Regions from separate parts of the Streptococcus nidrosiense genome, predicted to be linked through region 1. Evidence: predicted binding sites of a transcription regulator. Region 1 holds the regulator's gene; the other holds the start of a gene.
What was found. The regulator CtsR, encoded in region 1, represses protease genes until heat stress. The targets are predictions, from matches to a motif close to TTGGTCAAAAAAGGTCAAANA.
Positions count from the first base shown of each region.

Region 2: a site for CtsR is predicted at 5,155-5,175, ahead of clpP (ATP-dependent Clp protease proteolytic subunit ClpP). Genes of this name have one in related genera too.

Region 1 covers NZ_CP152419.1:536,554-545,012, forward strand. Annotated here, with positions in the region: gene AAFQ93_RS02695 (3-oxoacyl-[acyl-carrier-protein] synthase III C-terminal domain-containing protein) at 1-388, shown strand, start outside; gene cls (cardiolipin synthase) at 555-2,087, shown strand; TPP riboswitch at 2,195-2,297, shown strand; gene AAFQ93_RS02705 (MTH1187 family thiamine-binding protein) at 2,373-2,663, shown strand; gene AAFQ93_RS02710 (ABC transporter permease) at 2,626-3,384, shown strand; gene AAFQ93_RS02715 (ABC transporter substrate-binding protein) at 3,422-4,429, shown strand; gene AAFQ93_RS02720 (ABC transporter ATP-binding protein) at 4,429-5,157, shown strand; gene AAFQ93_RS02725 (CtsR family transcriptional regulator) at 5,274-5,732, shown strand; gene AAFQ93_RS02730 (ATP-dependent Clp protease ATP-binding subunit) at 5,739-8,171, shown strand; partial or broken gene AAFQ93_RS02735 (AAA family ATPase) at 8,419-8,459, shown strand, end outside.
Region 2 covers NZ_CP152419.1:1,838,957-1,847,415, forward strand. Annotated here, with positions in the region: gene AAFQ93_RS08800 (ABC transporter ATP-binding protein) at 1-196, opposite strand, end outside; gene AAFQ93_RS08805 (ABC transporter ATP-binding protein) at 196-960, opposite strand; gene AAFQ93_RS08810 (branched-chain amino acid ABC transporter permease) at 960-1,916, opposite strand; gene AAFQ93_RS08815 (branched-chain amino acid ABC transporter permease) at 1,920-2,789, opposite strand; gene AAFQ93_RS08820 (ABC transporter substrate-binding protein) at 2,905-4,065, opposite strand; gene AAFQ93_RS08825 (DUF2129 domain-containing protein) at 4,154-4,423, opposite strand; gene clpP (ATP-dependent Clp protease proteolytic subunit ClpP) at 4,499-5,089, opposite strand; gene upp (uracil phosphoribosyltransferase) at 5,262-5,891, opposite strand; gene AAFQ93_RS08840 (deaminase) at 5,979-6,446, opposite strand; gene AAFQ93_RS08845 (TetR/AcrR family transcriptional regulator) at 6,465-7,022, opposite strand; gene AAFQ93_RS08850 (DegV family protein) at 7,147-7,992, shown strand; gene AAFQ93_RS08855 (NAD(P)/FAD-dependent oxidoreductase) at 8,220-8,459, shown strand, end outside.

The sequences.
Region 1 (8,459 bases):
TTCTTATCAACCAAAAGAGTACTCTGAGGAAACTAAGACCAATTTCATGTTTGATATGAAAGGGAAGAAGATCCTCTTGCTTTCTGCTCGTGTCATTCCAGAAATGTTCCAAGAATTCCAAGAGAAATCTGGTATCTCTAAAGATGCTGTAGACTATATTATTCCACACCAAGCTAGCCGAGCATTACCACTTGTTATGGATAAACTAGGAGTTAGCAAAGACAAGTATCTCAATATTGTCAGTGAGTATGGGAATATGGTTTCCGTTGCTGTACCTTTTGGCTTGGCCTATGCACTCGATCATGGCTATGTGAAGGAAGGAGATACTATCTTCTTGATGGGAACTGCAGCTGGTATGACGGTCAATATGTTGGCGTTGAAATTGTAAAAAGCAGGCAAATGTAAATTGCCTGCTTTTTAAATGATTTTATAGGTAGAACTATCGGCCTAAACAGAAAAGACTTGCTAAGTTTTATGAAACTAAGTATACTAGAAGGTAACAAGCGTTTTCAGACGTTGAATTAGGGAGTAGACTTAGAAATTGAGGGGGAGTTATGGGAACTAGAAAATTTCGACTATTGATGTCCAAGTATGGCTTTAGTATTGCGATTATCCTGATAGAATTATTTGTAGTTTTTGCAGTCATTCTTTACATGAGCCAGATTGCTCCACTTGTTTGGGTTGCTCTTGTATTTCTGGTCAGCGTGGCAACTGTTTTAGCCATTGTTAATCGTTCTATGTCGCCTGAAAGCAAGGTGACGTGGTTGATTGTCACTTTTGTCCCTGTTTTTGGTCCCTTGCTTTATATCATGTTTGGTGAGCGTCGATTATCAAAAAAGGAATTTAAACAATTACAGGAACTTCGTGCTATCACATCTCATGAAAAGCACGAACATAGTCTTCATAAAGATATACAGGAAACTGATAAATCTGCCTACGGGATTATCAATGCCTTATTGCATATGGACAGTAATGCAGAAGTTTATGATCAGACAGACTCACAATTCTTTGCAAATGGTGAGGAAATGTGGCAACAGATGCTGGAGGATCTAAAGAGAGCTAAAAAATTTATTTTTCTAGAATACTACATTGTCGAAGAGGGGTTAATGTGGGATAGCATGCTTGAGATTCTGGAAGAAAAGGCAGCTCAGGGAGTCGAGGTCAAGATGCTCTACGACGATATTGGTTGCATGGTGACCTTGCCGGGGGATTATACTGTTCATTTACGCTCTAAAGGGATTGATGCTCATAAGTTTAATAAGGTGATTCCACGTATGACAGTGGCCTATAATAACCGTGACCACCGAAAAATATTAGTCATTGATGGGCAAATTTCCTATACTGGCGGGATTAATCTTGCAGACGAATATATCAATCAGATTGAACGTTTTGGACACTGGAAAGATAGTGGGATTCGGATAGATGGTCCAGCGACTCAGGCCTTTACCAGACTATTTCTCATGAACTGGTATATCAACCGTGGAGAAATCAGTGATTTTGATCAGTATCATTTGGAAAATCAGACACGACCAGGTGGCGGTCTATGTATCCCATATGGCAGTGGACCCAAGCCTATCTATAGAATGAAGGTGGGTAAAATCGTTTATCAAAATCTGATTAATCAAGCGGAAGATTTTGTCTACATCACCACGCCTTATCTCATTATTGATTATGATTTGACAGAGGATATCAAAAATGCGGCTATGCGAGGCGTAGATGTGAGAATTATAACTCCATTTATCCCAGATAAAAAGCTCATCCAGTTAGTAACTCGAGGGTCTTATCCTAACCTTTTGTCTGCTGGTGTACGTATCTACGAGTATACTCCTGGTTTTATCCATAGTAAGCAAATGATTGTTGATGATCGATTTGCGGTTGTTGGAACCATAAATCTTGATTATCGCAGCTTGGTTCACCACTATGAAAATGCAGTTTTATTGTACGAAACACCATCGATTGTAGATATTCGTAAGGACTTTGAAGAGATTTTTGAAGTATCACAAGAAATTTTTCCTGGAACAATCAAGCCTACTTGGTATCAAACATTAATCAAAGAAGTAGCTCAGTTATTCGCCCCTATGCTTTAATCGAAAGAGCTAGTTCATCGGTATAATTAGAGAAAGAGAAGGTTTGCCGCCTCTTTTTCTGTAAGCAGTTTCCTTGACATCTTGTTTATTTTGCGCTATCATATGTCCATATAATATATGGGAGTCTGTGTACAGTCTGAGAGGAAGTGTTAAACTTCGACCGCACCTGATCTGGGTAATGCCAGCGTAGGGAACGATACTTGGCCTAATTTTGCACCTTTTTCATATATGAAAGAGGTTTTTCTTTTTTCATAAAGAAAAACTGTAAATTAGAAGGAGGTTTGAATGAAAGCAAGCATTGCTTTACAAGTCCTGCCCCTGTCACAGGGGATTGACCGCATAGCTGTAATTGATAAGGTCATTGCTTATCTGCAAGCTCAAGAAGTGACCATGGTGGTGACACCATTTGAAACAGTTTTAGAGGGAGAATTTGATGAGCTTATGCGCATTCTCAAAGAAGCGTTAGAGGTAGCGGGCCAAGGAGCAGACAATGTTTTTGCCAATGTGAAAATAAATGTAGGAGAGATTTTAAGCATCGATGAGAAACTTGAAAAGTATAATGAGACGACATATTAGTCTGCTAGGATTTTTGGGTGTCTTATCCGTTTGGCAGGTGGCGGGATTCTTAAAACTCTTACCAAAGTTCATCCTACCGACACCACTTGAAATCCTCCAGTCTTTTGTTCGTGATAGAGAATTTCTTTGGTACCATAGTTGGGCAACCTTGAGAGTAGCCTTACTAGGTTTGGTGCTGGGTGTCTTGATTGCCTGTATCATGGCCGTTCTTATGGATAGTCTGAGTTGGCTCAATGACCTGATTTACCCCATGATGGTGGTTGTCCAGACCATCCCGACCATTGCCATGGCCCCTATCCTAGTTTTATGGTTGGGTTATGGAATCTTGCCTAAGATTGTCTTGATTATCTTGACGACGACCTTCCCTATCATCGTCAGTATTTTAGATGGTTTTAGGCATTGTGACAAGGATATGCTGACCTTGTTTAGTCTGATGCGAGCCAATCCTTGGCAAATCCTGTGGCATTTTAAAATCCCTGTTAGCCTGCCCTACTTTTATGCAGGACTGAGGGTCAGTGTCTCCTATGCCTTTATCACAACAGTTGTGTCTGAGTGGTTGGGAGGCTTTGAAGGACTAGGTGTCTACATGATTCAGTCCAAGAAACTGTTTCAGTATGATACCATGTTTGCGATTATTATTCTGGTATCACTGATCAGTCTTCTGGGGATGAAGCTAGTCGATATCAGTGAAAAATATGTGATTAAATGGAAACGTACTTAAAATAGAGCGTTTTGTAAAAAGAAAAGAGGAAATAAAAATGAAGAAAACATGGAAAGTGTTTTTAACGATTGTAACAGCTCTTCTAGCTGTCGTGCTTGTGGCTTGTGGCCAAGGAACTGCTTCTAAGGACAACAAAGAAGCAGAACTCAAAAAAATTGACTTTATCTTAGATTGGACACCAAATACCAATCATACGGGACTTTATGTAGCCAAAGAAAAAGGGTATTTCAAAGAAGCTGGAGTGGATGTTGATTTGAAATTGCCACCAGAAGAAAGCTCATCTGACTTGGTTATCAATGGCAAGGCACCTTTTGCTATCTATTTCCAAGACTACATGGCTAAGAAATTGGAAAAAGGAGCAGGTATTACTGCCGTTGCAGCGATCGTTGAGCATAATACATCAGGTATCATCTCTCGTAAATCTGATAATGTAACCAGTCCAAAAGACTTGGTTGGTAAGAAATACGGAACTTGGAATGACCCAACTGAGCTTGCTATGCTGAAAACCTTGGTAGAATCTCAAGGTGGAGACTTCGAGAAGGTTGAAAAAGTACCAAACAACGACTCGAACTCGATCACACCGATTGCCAATGGCGTTTTTGACTCTGCTTGGATTTATTATGGTTGGGACGGTATTCTTGCTAAATCGCAAGGAGTGGATGCCAACTTTATGTATTTGAAAGACTACGTCAAAGAGTTTGACTACTACTCACCAGTTATCATCGCTAACAATGACTATCTGAAAGACAACAAAGAAGAAGCTCGTAAAGTCATCCAAGCTATTAAAAAAGGTTACCAATACGCTATGGATCACCCAGAAGAAGCGGCTGATATCTTGATCAAGAATGCACCTGAGTTAAAGGATAAACGTGACTTTGTCATCGAATCTCAGAAATACTTATCAAAAGAGTATGCTAGCGACAAGGAAAAATGGGGACAATTTGATGCGGATCGCTGGAATGCCTTCTACAAATGGGATAAAGAAAATGGAATCCTCAAGGAAGACTTGACAGATAAAGGATTTACCAACGAATTTGTAAAATAATGACAGAAATTAGACTAGAACACGTAAGCTACGCCTACGATGATGAAAAGATTTTAGAGGATATTAACCTACAAGTGACTTCAGGTGAAGTGGTCTCTATCCTAGGCCCCAGTGGTGTAGGAAAGACTACTCTCTTTAACCTGATTGCAGGGATTTTAGAAGTCCAGTCTGGACGAATCATTCTTGACGGTGAGGAAAATCCCAAGGGGCGCGTGAGTTATATGCTCCAAAAGGATCTACTCTTGGAACACAAGACGGTACTTGGCAATATCATTTTGCCCCTCTTGATCCAAAAGGTGGATAAGGCAGAAGCCATTGCTCGTGCGGATGAAATCCTTGCTACCTTTCAGTTGACGGCTGTAAGGGATAAGTACCCTCATGAACTCAGTGGGGGGATGCGTCAGCGTGTGGCCTTGCTTCGTACCTATCTTTTTGGGCATAAGCTCTTTCTTCTAGATGAGGCCTTTAGCGCCTTGGATGAGATGACCAAGATGGAACTCCATGCTTGGTATCTGGAGATTCATAAACAGCTAGGCCTGACGACACTCATCATTACGCATAGTATCGAGGAGGCCCTCAATCTTAGTGACCGTATCTATATCTTGAAAAATAGGCCTGGGCAGATTGTTTCTGAAGTCAAACTCGACTGGTCTGAAACCGAAGACAAGGAAGTTCAAAAAATTGCCTATAAACGGCAAATCTTGGCAGAATTAGGCTTAGATAAGTAGAAAAATAGGGAGTTGGTGAGGATTCTTCATTACCAGCCCCTTTTTCTTTTAAAAAATCGAAAAATTCGGTATAATAGTCAAAGATAGTCAAGGTTCAAAGAAAGAGGTGGCGTTCTATGAGATTTAAAAATACATCAGACCATATAGAGGCCTATATCAAGGCGATTTTGGAGCAGTCGGGTATGGTTGAATTGCAACGAAGCCAATTAGCGGATACCTTTCAAGTCGTGCCTAGCCAGATTAATTATGTGATTAAGACTCGATTTACTGAAAGCAGAGGCTATTTAGTTGAAAGTAAGCGGGGAGGTGGCGGTTATATTCGCATTGGTCGGATTGAATTCTCAAACCACCATGAAATGCTCCGCGATTTATTGTATTCGGTAGGTGAAGAAGTTAGCCTAGCTATCTTTGAAGATGTTTTAAGACTCTTGTTTGAGCAGGATTTGGTGACTCGTCAGGAGATGAATCTATTATTAGCAATGGCGACAGACCGAGTTTTAGGCGATGATGCCAATCTTATCCGTGCCAATATGCTCCGTCAGTTATTACAAGAGGTAGATAGAAAAGGAAAATAGAACTAAATGAAATATTCAAAAGCATTGAGAGAATGTATAGAAAGTGCCTTTCTGGTCGCCAGTCATTTTGGGGCAGAATACCTAGAGTCATGGCATCTATTGATTGCTATGGCCAATCATGGTTACAGTGTAGCTGGGGCGACTTTGAACGAATTTCCATATGAGATTGATCGTCTGGAGGAAGTTGCTGTAGAGTTGACTGAAACAAAGTATAGCGATAAGGAACATTATCAGGAGCTGCCTTTTTCACACCGGTTGAAGGTATTGTTATTGGAAGCAGAGCACGTTGCATCTGTCGTACATGCCAAGGTATTGGGAACAGAGCATGTTCTTTATGCTATCTTACATGATGGCAATGCCTTAGCTACTCGCATTTTAGAAAAAGCGGGATTTTCTTACGAAGATCAGAAGGATCAGGTCAAGATTGCTGGACTTCGTCGAAGTCTTGAAGCGCGTGCTGGTTGGACTAGAGAAGATTTGAAGGCCCTTCGCCAGCGTCATCGTACGGTAGCGGATAAGCAAAATTCCATGGCTAATATGATGGGTATGCCTCAGACACCAAGTGGAGGTTTGGAAGATTATACGCATGACCTTACGGAGCAAGCTCGTTCGGGTAAATTGGAACCAGTCATCGGGCGCGACCAAGAAATCTCTCGTATGATTCAAATCTTGAGCCGTAAGACAAAAAACAATCCAGTCCTAGTTGGAGATGCAGGTGTCGGTAAAACAGCTCTAGCACTTGGTCTTGCGCAACGTATTGCCAACGGGGATGTACCTGATGAAATGGCTAAGATGCGAGTTTTAGAACTTGATTTGATGAATGTGGTTGCGGGAACTCGTTTCCGTGGTGACTTTGAAGAACGTATGAACAATATCATCAAAGATATTGAGGAAGATGGAAAGGTCATCCTCTTTATCGATGAGCTTCATACCATTATGGGGTCAGGAAGTGGGATCGATTCGACCTTGGATGCGGCTAATATCTTGAAACCTGCCTTGGCACGTGGAACTCTGAGAACTGTCGGTGCGACCACTCAGGAAGAGTATCAAAAGCACATCGAAAAAGACGCAGCCCTTTCTCGTCGCTTTGCAAAAGTGATGATTGAGGAGCCAAGTTTAGCAGATAGTATGGCTATTTTGCAGGGCTTGAAAGCAACTTACGAGAAACACCACCATGTCCAAATTACAGACGATGCAGTAGAAACAGCTGTCAAAATGGCACATCGTTATTTGACGAGTCGTCATTTGCCAGACTCAGCCATTGATCTATTGGACGAAGCAGCTGCAACAGTGCAAAATAAATCGAAACACGCTAAACAAGATGAGTCAGGTTTAACACCAGCTGATAAGGCCTTGATGGATGGTAAATGGAAGCAAGCAGCTCAACTCATTGCAAAAGAGCAGGAAGTTCCAGTCTATAAAGACTTGGTGACAGAATCAGATATTTTGACCACCTTGAGTCGCTTGTCAGGTATTCCAGTTCAAAAATTGACCCAAACAGATGCCAAGAAGTATCTCAATCTTGAAGCTGAACTGCATAAACGTGTTATCGGACAGGAACAAGCTGTATCTAGTATCAGTCGTGCCATTCGCCGAAATCAATCGGGTATTCGCAATAACAAACGTCCAATTGGCTCCTTTATGTTCCTAGGACCAACAGGTGTTGGTAAGACCGAGTTGGCCAAGGCCTTGGCGGAAGTTCTCTTTGATGATGAGTCTGCTCTTATCCGCTTTGACATGAGTGAATACATGGAGAAATTTGCAGCCAGTCGTCTCAATGGAGCTCCTCCAGGTTATGTAGGCTACGAAGAAGGCGGGGAGTTGACCGAGAAGGTTCGTAACAAACCGTACTCAGTCTTGCTCTTTGACGAAGTAGAGAAGGCACACCCAGATATCTTTAATGTGCTCTTGCAAGTCTTGGATGATGGTGTCTTGACAGACAGTAAGGGTCGCAAGGTTGACTTCTCTAATACCATCATCATCATGACTTCAAACCTTGGTGCGACAGCTCTTCGTGATGATAAGACAGTTGGTTTTGGAGCTAAGGACATTCGTTTTGACCAAGAAAATATGGAAAAACGGATGTTTGAGGAGCTGAAAAAGGCTTATCGTCCAGAGTTTATCAACCGTATTGATGAGAAGGTAGTCTTCCATAGCTTGTCAAGTCAAGATATGCAAGAAGTAGTTAAGATTATGGTCAAACCATTGATTGCTAGTCTTGCAGAAAAAGGAATTGACTTGAAACTCCAAGCATCTGCCCTTAAACTTCTAGCTCAGCAAGGCTATGATCCAGAGATGGGGGCTCGTCCACTTCGTAGAACCCTACAAACGGAAGTGGAAGACAAACTTGCAGAGCTTCTCCTTAAAGGTGAATTGGAAGCTGGCAAGACTCTGAAGATTGGTGTCAAAGCTGGTCAATTAAAATTTGAGATTGTTTAAAAATGTGAGGTTGGAACAGATTGTTTCAGCCTCTTTTTTGAAAAGTTGTTGCCCAAATAGCTACTTGGATTGTGGATTTATTTTAAGGATTTCAAAAACGAATTTCTACTGATCAAGTTTTGTATATCAAGAAAAAAATCTTATAATTAAGAAATGTTTTTATAAAAAATAATAAAAAAGTCTTGACAAACAGAACAAGATAGAGTATGATATAAAATATAAAAAGTTATAAAAAGGTTAAAAAGACATGAAAAAACAGATAGCAGTGGTTTTTGGAACCTTTGCTCC
Region 2 (8,459 bases), 720 kb from region 1:
CTTGTCCCAAAAATTCAATTTTACCAGAACTTGGGCGAACAAGTCCTGACAAGGTACGAAGGATGGTTGTTTTACCAGCCCCGTTGGCACCGATAAGGGAAACAACTTCTCCTTCGTTTACTTCAAAGCTCACATCACGTACAGCTTGAATCATACCGTAGTGTACTGAGAGGTTTTCAACTTTTAACATAGACATTAGGCTTCACCTCCTAGATAAGCTTCGATAACACGTTTATTACTCTTGATTTCATCTGGTGTTCCATGAGCAATCAAACGACCGTACTCAAGAACATAGATACGCTCAGTAACTTCCATAACCAAGTTCATATCATGTTCAATCAGCATAATAGTAATATTGAATTCATCCTTGATGCGACGAATCAACTCAGTCAATTCTGCAGTTTCTTGTGGATTCATACCCGCTGCAGGCTCATCCAAGAAAAGGATTTTAGGTTCTGTAGCAAGAGCACGAACAATTTCCAAACGACGTTGTTGACCATAGGCTAAATTTTTAGCGAGAGTTTCAGCATCTCCATCCAAATCAAAGATTTTTAGTAATTCTAAGGCTTTAGCTTTCAATTCTTTTTCATTCTTATAAAAAGCTGGCAAGCGCAAGAAACTCGCAAAAACATGTTGTTTATGATGGTTGCTAAATGCAATCAGAACGTTATCCAAAACTGTCAAGTCCTTAAAAAGGCGGATATTTTGGAAGGTACGCCCTAAACCAAGAGATGCGATTTTATAGGGTTGCTTGCCATTTAACAAGTGACCATCCAAGGTTACTGTCCCTTCGCTTGGTTCATAAACACCTGTCAATAAGTTGAAGAGGGTTGTTTTCCCAGCACCATTAGGTCCAATCAAACCAACAAGTTCACCTTCGTTCAATTCGAGAGTGACGTCCCCAACGGCTGTCAGACCACCAAAATGTTTGGTTAAATTTTTTACTTCAAGTAATGCCATTAGTTTTGTCCCTCCTTCTTACCTTTTTTAAAGAGACTTGATAGGCTCAATTCCCATGTCCCAAGAAGACCACCTGGTCTGAAGATCATAACGAGTACTAAGGCCAAAGCATAGATAATCATACGAACGCTAGCCACGTCTTGAAGGAGCATGTTCAAGATTCCAAGCACGATGGCAGCAACAATTGCCCCTGTAATGGATCCTAAACCACCAAATACAACGATAATCAAGACATTGATAGAGTTGATAAACGTATAATCTTTTGGTACGACTGATCCTATAAATCCTGACTGAAGAGTACCCGCGATACTTGCAGTAACAGCACCAAAAACAAAAGCAATGATTTTAATTTTTGTTGTATTTACCCCTACTGACTCAGCAGCAATCTCATCTTCACGAACTGATAAGGTTAAACGTCCGATAGGACTGCGAAGGAAATTGAGAGTAGCAATCGTTGTAATCACAGCAAAGAAATATACCATTTGCCAAGTTGTAAAGTTAGGAATCCCCAAAATACCAGCAGCACCGTTTGTAAGGCTTCCACCATTAATAATGAAGATACGAATAATTTCAGCAACACCAAGTGTCGCAACCGCAAGATAATCCCCTTTCAAACGTAGGGTAGGAATTCCAACGACCAAGGCAACCAAACCAGCAATAATGGCACCGAGCAACATAGCTCCAAAGAAAGCACCATATGTTGGAGATTTTGATCCGATAATGGCTGCTGCATAGGCACCAATAGCCATAAATCCAGCATGTCCAAGTGAAAACTGACCAGAGAACCCAACGATAAGGTTAAGACCTACTGCTAGAATAATGTTGATACCGATTTGTTCAATAATCTGAATATGGAAAAGGTTCAAGACTCCTACTGAAACCAATAGGCTAATCAAACCATATCCAAGCAACAAAAGGAATAACCATAGAATATTAACTTTTAAATTTTCTTTCATTGTTTACACCTTCTCTTTCACATTCTTACCGAGGATACCAGCTGGACGAACAATCAAGATTAAGAGCAAGATTCCATACACGATGGCATCACGGAAATCTGACATTCCGAAGGCGGTAGCAAATGTCTCCAAAAGACCAATAACAAAGCCACCCAGAGCTGCACCAGGGATGATTCCGATACCACCAAGAACGGCAGCAACGAAAGATTTAATACCTGGAGTCATTCCCATCAATGGTTCGAGAGAGTTGTAATAAAGGGCAATCAAGACACCTGCTGCTCCAGCCAAAGCTGAACCCAAAGCAAAGGTAAAGCTGATTGTACGGTTCACGTTAATCCCCATCAACTGAGCTGCGTCGCTATCTACAGAAACGGCACGCATAGCTTTCCCCATCTTGGTTTTTTGTACGATAAGTTGTAGAAGAACCATCAAAACAAGTGAGACAGTCAAAATCAACAATTGAATATTTGTTAGACTAATTGGTCCCAAGTCATAACGAACTGTTTGGATTGCTTGAGGGAAGGCACGTGTGTTAGCACCTACCAGATAGACCATCCCATACTCCAGTAAGAAGGATACCCCGATAGCTGTAATCAGTACAGAGATACGAGTTGAATGACGTAATGGACGATAAGCAAGAAACTCAATGATAACACCGAGAATTGCCGTTCCGATCATCGATAAGATCAAGGCAACAAAGAAATTTAATTGCAAGGAATTAATCAAAAAATAACCCATGAAAGCACCCATCATGTAAATATCACCGTGGGCAAAGTTAATGAGCTTGATAATTCCATAAACCATAGTATAACCTAGGGCTAGCAGTGCATAGACACTCCCCAAGATTAGACCATTGACAAGTTGTTGAAGCATATGGTTCACTCTTTCTAAGTTTTATTTTTTAGGATTTTTATAAAAAAATAATCCTTTCATAAACACCGAAACAGGGAGTGAGTAAAAGCTCATTCCCCATTTCCTGTATCTATAATTATGGTTTTACGACTTCTGCCGCTTCTACTTTACCATTATTCATGGTCATCATGAAGGCTGTTTTCACAGTATTGTGATCTGCATCAAAGCTTGTTTGACCTGTAACACCTTCGAAGTTTTGTGTTTTAGCAAGATTGTTCTTGATATCAACTGAAGTTTTAGCCCCTTTTGCTGCGTTAGCTACAAGGTAAACTGAGTCATAAGCAAGAGCTGCAAATGTTGAAGGATCTTCGTTGTATTTTGCACGGTAAGCTTCAAGGAAGGCTTTTGCTTTATCTGATACATCAACAGTAGTTGAGAATCCTGAGATGAAGTAGATATTTGATGCGCGTTCGGCTGTTGCTTGTTGAACAAACTCTGCACCGTTAAATCCGTCACCACCAATGATTGGTTTATCAATTCCCATACCACGAGCTTGGTTTACAATTTTACCAGCTTCTGTGTAGTAACCTGGCAATACGATTGCATCAAAGTCTTTATCTTTGATTTTTGTCAAAGCTGCTTGGAAATCAGTGTCACCTGATACAAACGTTTCATCTGCTACGATTTCGCCTGAGAATGAATCACGGAATGATTTTGCAATTCCTTTAGCGTAGTCGCTTGAGTTATCAGTATACAAGACAACTTTCTTAGCGTTCAACTTGGTTGTAACATAGTTAGAAATGATTTTCCCTTGGAAGCTATCTTGGAATGTTCCGATGAAAAGGAAATCTTGACCTTTTGTCAAACCATCTTGAGTAGCACTTGGAGAAATCAATGGAACCCCAGCTTGTGTAGCATTTGCTACTGCTGCTGCAGTTGCACCTGAAGTTGCAGGTCCTACGATTGCTGCTACTTTAGATTGAGTAACAAGGTTTGTTGAAACTGAAGCAGCTTCAGCAGTTTCAGATTTGTTATCTTTGTCTACTACTTCGATCTGTTTTCCATCGATACCACCTGCTGCGTTGATTTCATCAACTGCAAGTTGAGCACCCTTTTGCTCAGATGTACCGTAAGATGCTACAGCACCAGTTTCTTCAAAGTTGAAACCGATTTTAACGACTTTCTCATCTACTGGGTTACCAGTTGAGTTTGAAGCTCCTGACTTCACTTCTCCACAAGCTGCTAAAACAGCTACACTTGCAAGAGCTACAAGTGATAAGGCAAATTTTTTCTTCATGTTTATCTCCTTTTAATTTCTTAATTTAAATTACATGTTAAGAATATACCGAATTATCTGAAAATTGTCAACACATTTATCTTAATTTTTACATGATAACGTTTTCGCTATTTCTATAGAGACTACCAACAAAGGGAGTTTCCAATTCTTGGATATGACATCGTCGCACTTTTTTGATAAATCTCTCTTTTCCTAAACGGCTAACCACTTCTTCCACTTCTTCTGTTGGGACATACAGTTGCAGATAACGGTGTTTTTTAGAGTGGTAACAAATATCACCATAATGATCGAGTTTTTTTGCATCACGATTATAGTATAGGTAGATAATCAGACCAGACCGATTCTCTTTTTGAAACATATTACAACTTCCTTCTAATAATCTTCTTACTATTATATCAAAAAAAGCAAACTCAGTCGAGTTTGCTTCAAAAGATTAATTCAAAGAATTATTAGCCATGATTTCATCAATGAAACCATATTCAAGTGTTTCTTGAGCGCTCATCCAGTAATCACGTTCAGCATCTGCATGGATTTGCTCAACTGATTTACCAGAATTATCTGCAAGAATTTGCTCCAAAGTCTTACGAGTTTTAAGCAAGTGTTCAGCAGCAATCGCCATATCTGTTTGCTGTGTACCACCACCTGTACCACCCATCGGTTGGTGAATCATGTATTCTGCATTCGGAAGCATGAAACGTTTGCCCTTTGCTCCACTTGAGGCAATAATTGTTCCCATTGAAGCAGCCATCCCCATAACGATGGTTTGGACATCTGCCTTAATAAAGTTCATAGTATCAACGATTGCCAAACCAGCTGATACAGAACCACCAGGAGTATTTACATAAAGGTAAATATCTTTTGTACTATCTTGGGCATCCAAGAATAGCAATTGGGCGATAACTGAGTTTGCCATATTGTCTTCGACTGGTCCAGTCAACATGATGATACGATCTTTTAGAAGACGTGAGTAAATGTCATATGAACGTTCTCCACGACTTGTTTGTTCAATAACTACAGGAATCATTCATTTCTCCTTCTGATTTCAATTTTTCTTAGTCAAACGACTTGATACAGGACTATTATATCTTTTTGGTCAAAAAAGGTCAAATTTTTGCTCTATCCTAAAAACAGACACAAAAATTCAACCTCCTTTCTAGACTAAAACCAATGAACAGTTTTAGTTTATGCTTAGAATTTTACTTAGTTCCGAACAAACGGTCTCCAGCGTCACCAAGGCCTGGAACGATATAGCCATGTTCGTTCAAACGTTCATCCAAAGCTGCTGTAAAGATTTCTACATCTGGGTGAGCTTCTTGAAGAGCTTTTACACCTTCTGGAGCAGATACAAGGCAGACAAATTTGATGTTTGATGCTCCACGTTTTTTGAGGGAATCAACAGCCAAGATTGCAGAACCACCTGTTGCAAGCATAGGGTCAACCACAAAAATTTGACGTTGGTCGATATCTTCAGGTAATTTAACCAAGTATTCTACTGGTTGAAGAGTTTCTTCGTCACGGTACATACCAATATGTCCAACTTTGGCTGCTGGAACCAAGCTCAATAGCCCATCGACCATCCCGATACCTGCACGCAAGATTGGAACAATTGCCAATTTTTTACCAGCCAATTGTTTTTGAACTGTTTTTGTGATAGGTGTTTCGATTTCAACGTCTTCAAGCGGAAGATCACGAAGTACTTCATATCCCATCAACATAGCAATTTCATCTACTAACTCACGAAAAGCTTTTGTAGAAGTGTCTGTACGACGCAAGATTGACAATTTGTGTTGAATGAGTGGATGATTAATGACTTCAAGTTTTCCCATTTTCTGAATTCCTTCTTTCAATTTATTCTTCTTATTATATCAAAAAATGGTTTAAAAATCCTTCTAAACCATCTTTTTTTTTAATTTTTAAATCAAGTTAGCTTCTTGAAGAGCTGCTTGTACTGTCTCAAGTGGTAAATGGGTCAACTCGGTCCCTTTTTCACGATAGAGATACTGGGCGTAGTCGTCCATACGGTACTGGTTAATATAAACGACACGCTCACATCCTACCTGAAGCAATTGCTTGGTGCAGTTGAGACAAGGAAAATGAGTAACGTAAGCTGTAAATCCTTTTGGAACGCCACGTTCTGCTCCTTGTAAAATAGCATTAACCTCAGCATGAAGAGTGCGGACACAGTGGCCCTCAATCACCAAACAGTCATGGTCAATACAATGCTCCGTTCCTGATACAGAACCATTGTATCCTGTTGAAATCACCTTATTATCCTTGACTAAAACAGCTCCTACCTTAGCGCGTTTACAGGTTGAACGATTGGCAATCAATAGAGCTTGAGCAGCAAAATACTCATCCCAAGCCAGTCTTTTTTCTGTCATATCTTCTCTCCTCTTGGTTTATTTTTTGAAAAATGGTAGGCGTAAATCTGCAATTTTTTCAGCAGGAACCTTCATTCCATCCTTGATCCACTTAAGCAAAACTGATACGATGGCAGAACTCCAAAAAGAATGCAGGTAAGAGCTGACTCCTTTTGATTTTCCATAGTATTTTTCTAAAAATTCTTGCATGGCTTGCACAAAGATTTTTTCCAAGTGGTAGTCCAAGGCAAGCTGAATAACCTTAGCCTCTTTCTTGGCTTCTCTAAAGAGGCGAACCCAAACCAGATAGAGGTCCGTTTTAACATCGTAATGGCTCAATTGCTCCATAATGTTATGGACGCTTCGTTTAAAGACACTTTCTAAAATCTCTTCTTTGGAGTCATAGTTTCGATAAAAGGCTGCACGGGAAACACCAGCACGTTTGACCAACTCAGAAATGCTAATCTTTGTCAATTCCTTTTTCTCCAAAAGTTGCAAGAGAGCTGTTTCGATAGCTTCTCTGGTCAGTAAATTGGATTCTTGATTGGATTTTCTGAGATTTTCAAGTGAATTTTCAGAAATTCTTCGTTCGGCCATAACACTTCCTTTCTACTTGTGACAACAGAGTGACGAGACTTTTGTTTTAAGATTTTTCATGATATAATTGTAAAAAAAGACAGAACCTTTGTCAATGTATAAGTGATAAAGATGGAGAATTTCTATGACTTGGAAGATTGTAGCTGACTCTGGTTGTGATTATCGTCAACTGGCAAATCCAGCAATTGATACTGAATTCATCAGTGTTCCCTTAACCATTCAAGTGGCTGATCAAGTCTTTATTGACGATACTAGTCTTGATATTGACAAAATGATGAAAACCATGTATGCAACTTCTGAAGCTTCAAAATCAGCTTGTCCTAGCCCTGATGATTACTTGCGAGCATTTGAAGGGGCAAAACATATTTTTGTAGTGACCATTACCGGAACTCTTTCTGGTAGTCAAAACAGCGCTCAATTAGCTAAGAATCTCTATCTCGAAGAACATCCTGATACTCAGATTCATGTTATTGACAGCTTGTCTGCTGGTGGAGAAGTTGATCTAATCGTTGAGAAAATCAATGATTTGATTGACCAAGGACTTTCTTTTGAAGAAGTGGTTAATGCTATTACTGCTTACCAAGAAAAAACTAAGTTATTGTTCGTTCTCGCTAAGGTTGATAATCTGGTTAAGAATGGTCGCTTGAGTAAACTGATCGGTACAGTTGTTGGGCTCCTCAATATTCGTATGGTTGGGGAAGCAAGTGAAACTGGAACCTTGGAACTCCTCCAAAAGGCTCGTGGTGCTAAAAAATCTCTTCAAGCTGCCTATGAAGAGTTAATCAAAGCTGGCTATGCTGGTGGACGTATCGTCATGGCTCACCGCAGTAATGATAAATTCTGCCAACAGCTCTCAGAGCTCTTATGTGAAAAATTCCCACAAGCTGAAATCAAGATTATCCCAACCTCTGGACTCTGCAGTTTTTATGCAGAAGAGGGTGGACTCCTCATGGGATATGAAATTGACTAATTTATATAAGACAGAGGTCGGGATTCAATGTCCCGACCTCAATTTTTATCAGCAATTATCTTTTCTACTGTAGCTGAGTAGACTTTTGTACTGACAATTTCATCCTATCAATACATAAGTTTGAAGAAGACGCCGGTTTGATAAAGATTCACGGGACTAGATACTATCATGCAAAACTTGATCTATCGATTTCTGTCCCTCCGTCTTTTTTATGGTACAATACTTTTATGAAATATTTTGACACTATTGTAATCGGGGGAGGCCCGGCTGGTATGATGGCTACGATTTCAAGTAGCTTTTATGGGCAGAAAACCCTTCTCATTGAAAAAAATCGAAAACTTGGAAAAAAATTAGCTGGTACTGGTGGTGGTCGTTGCAACGTGACCAACAATGGAACTCTGGATGACCTACTGGCTGGAATACCTGGAAATGGCCGCTTTCTATACAGTGTCTTTTCCCAGTTTGAC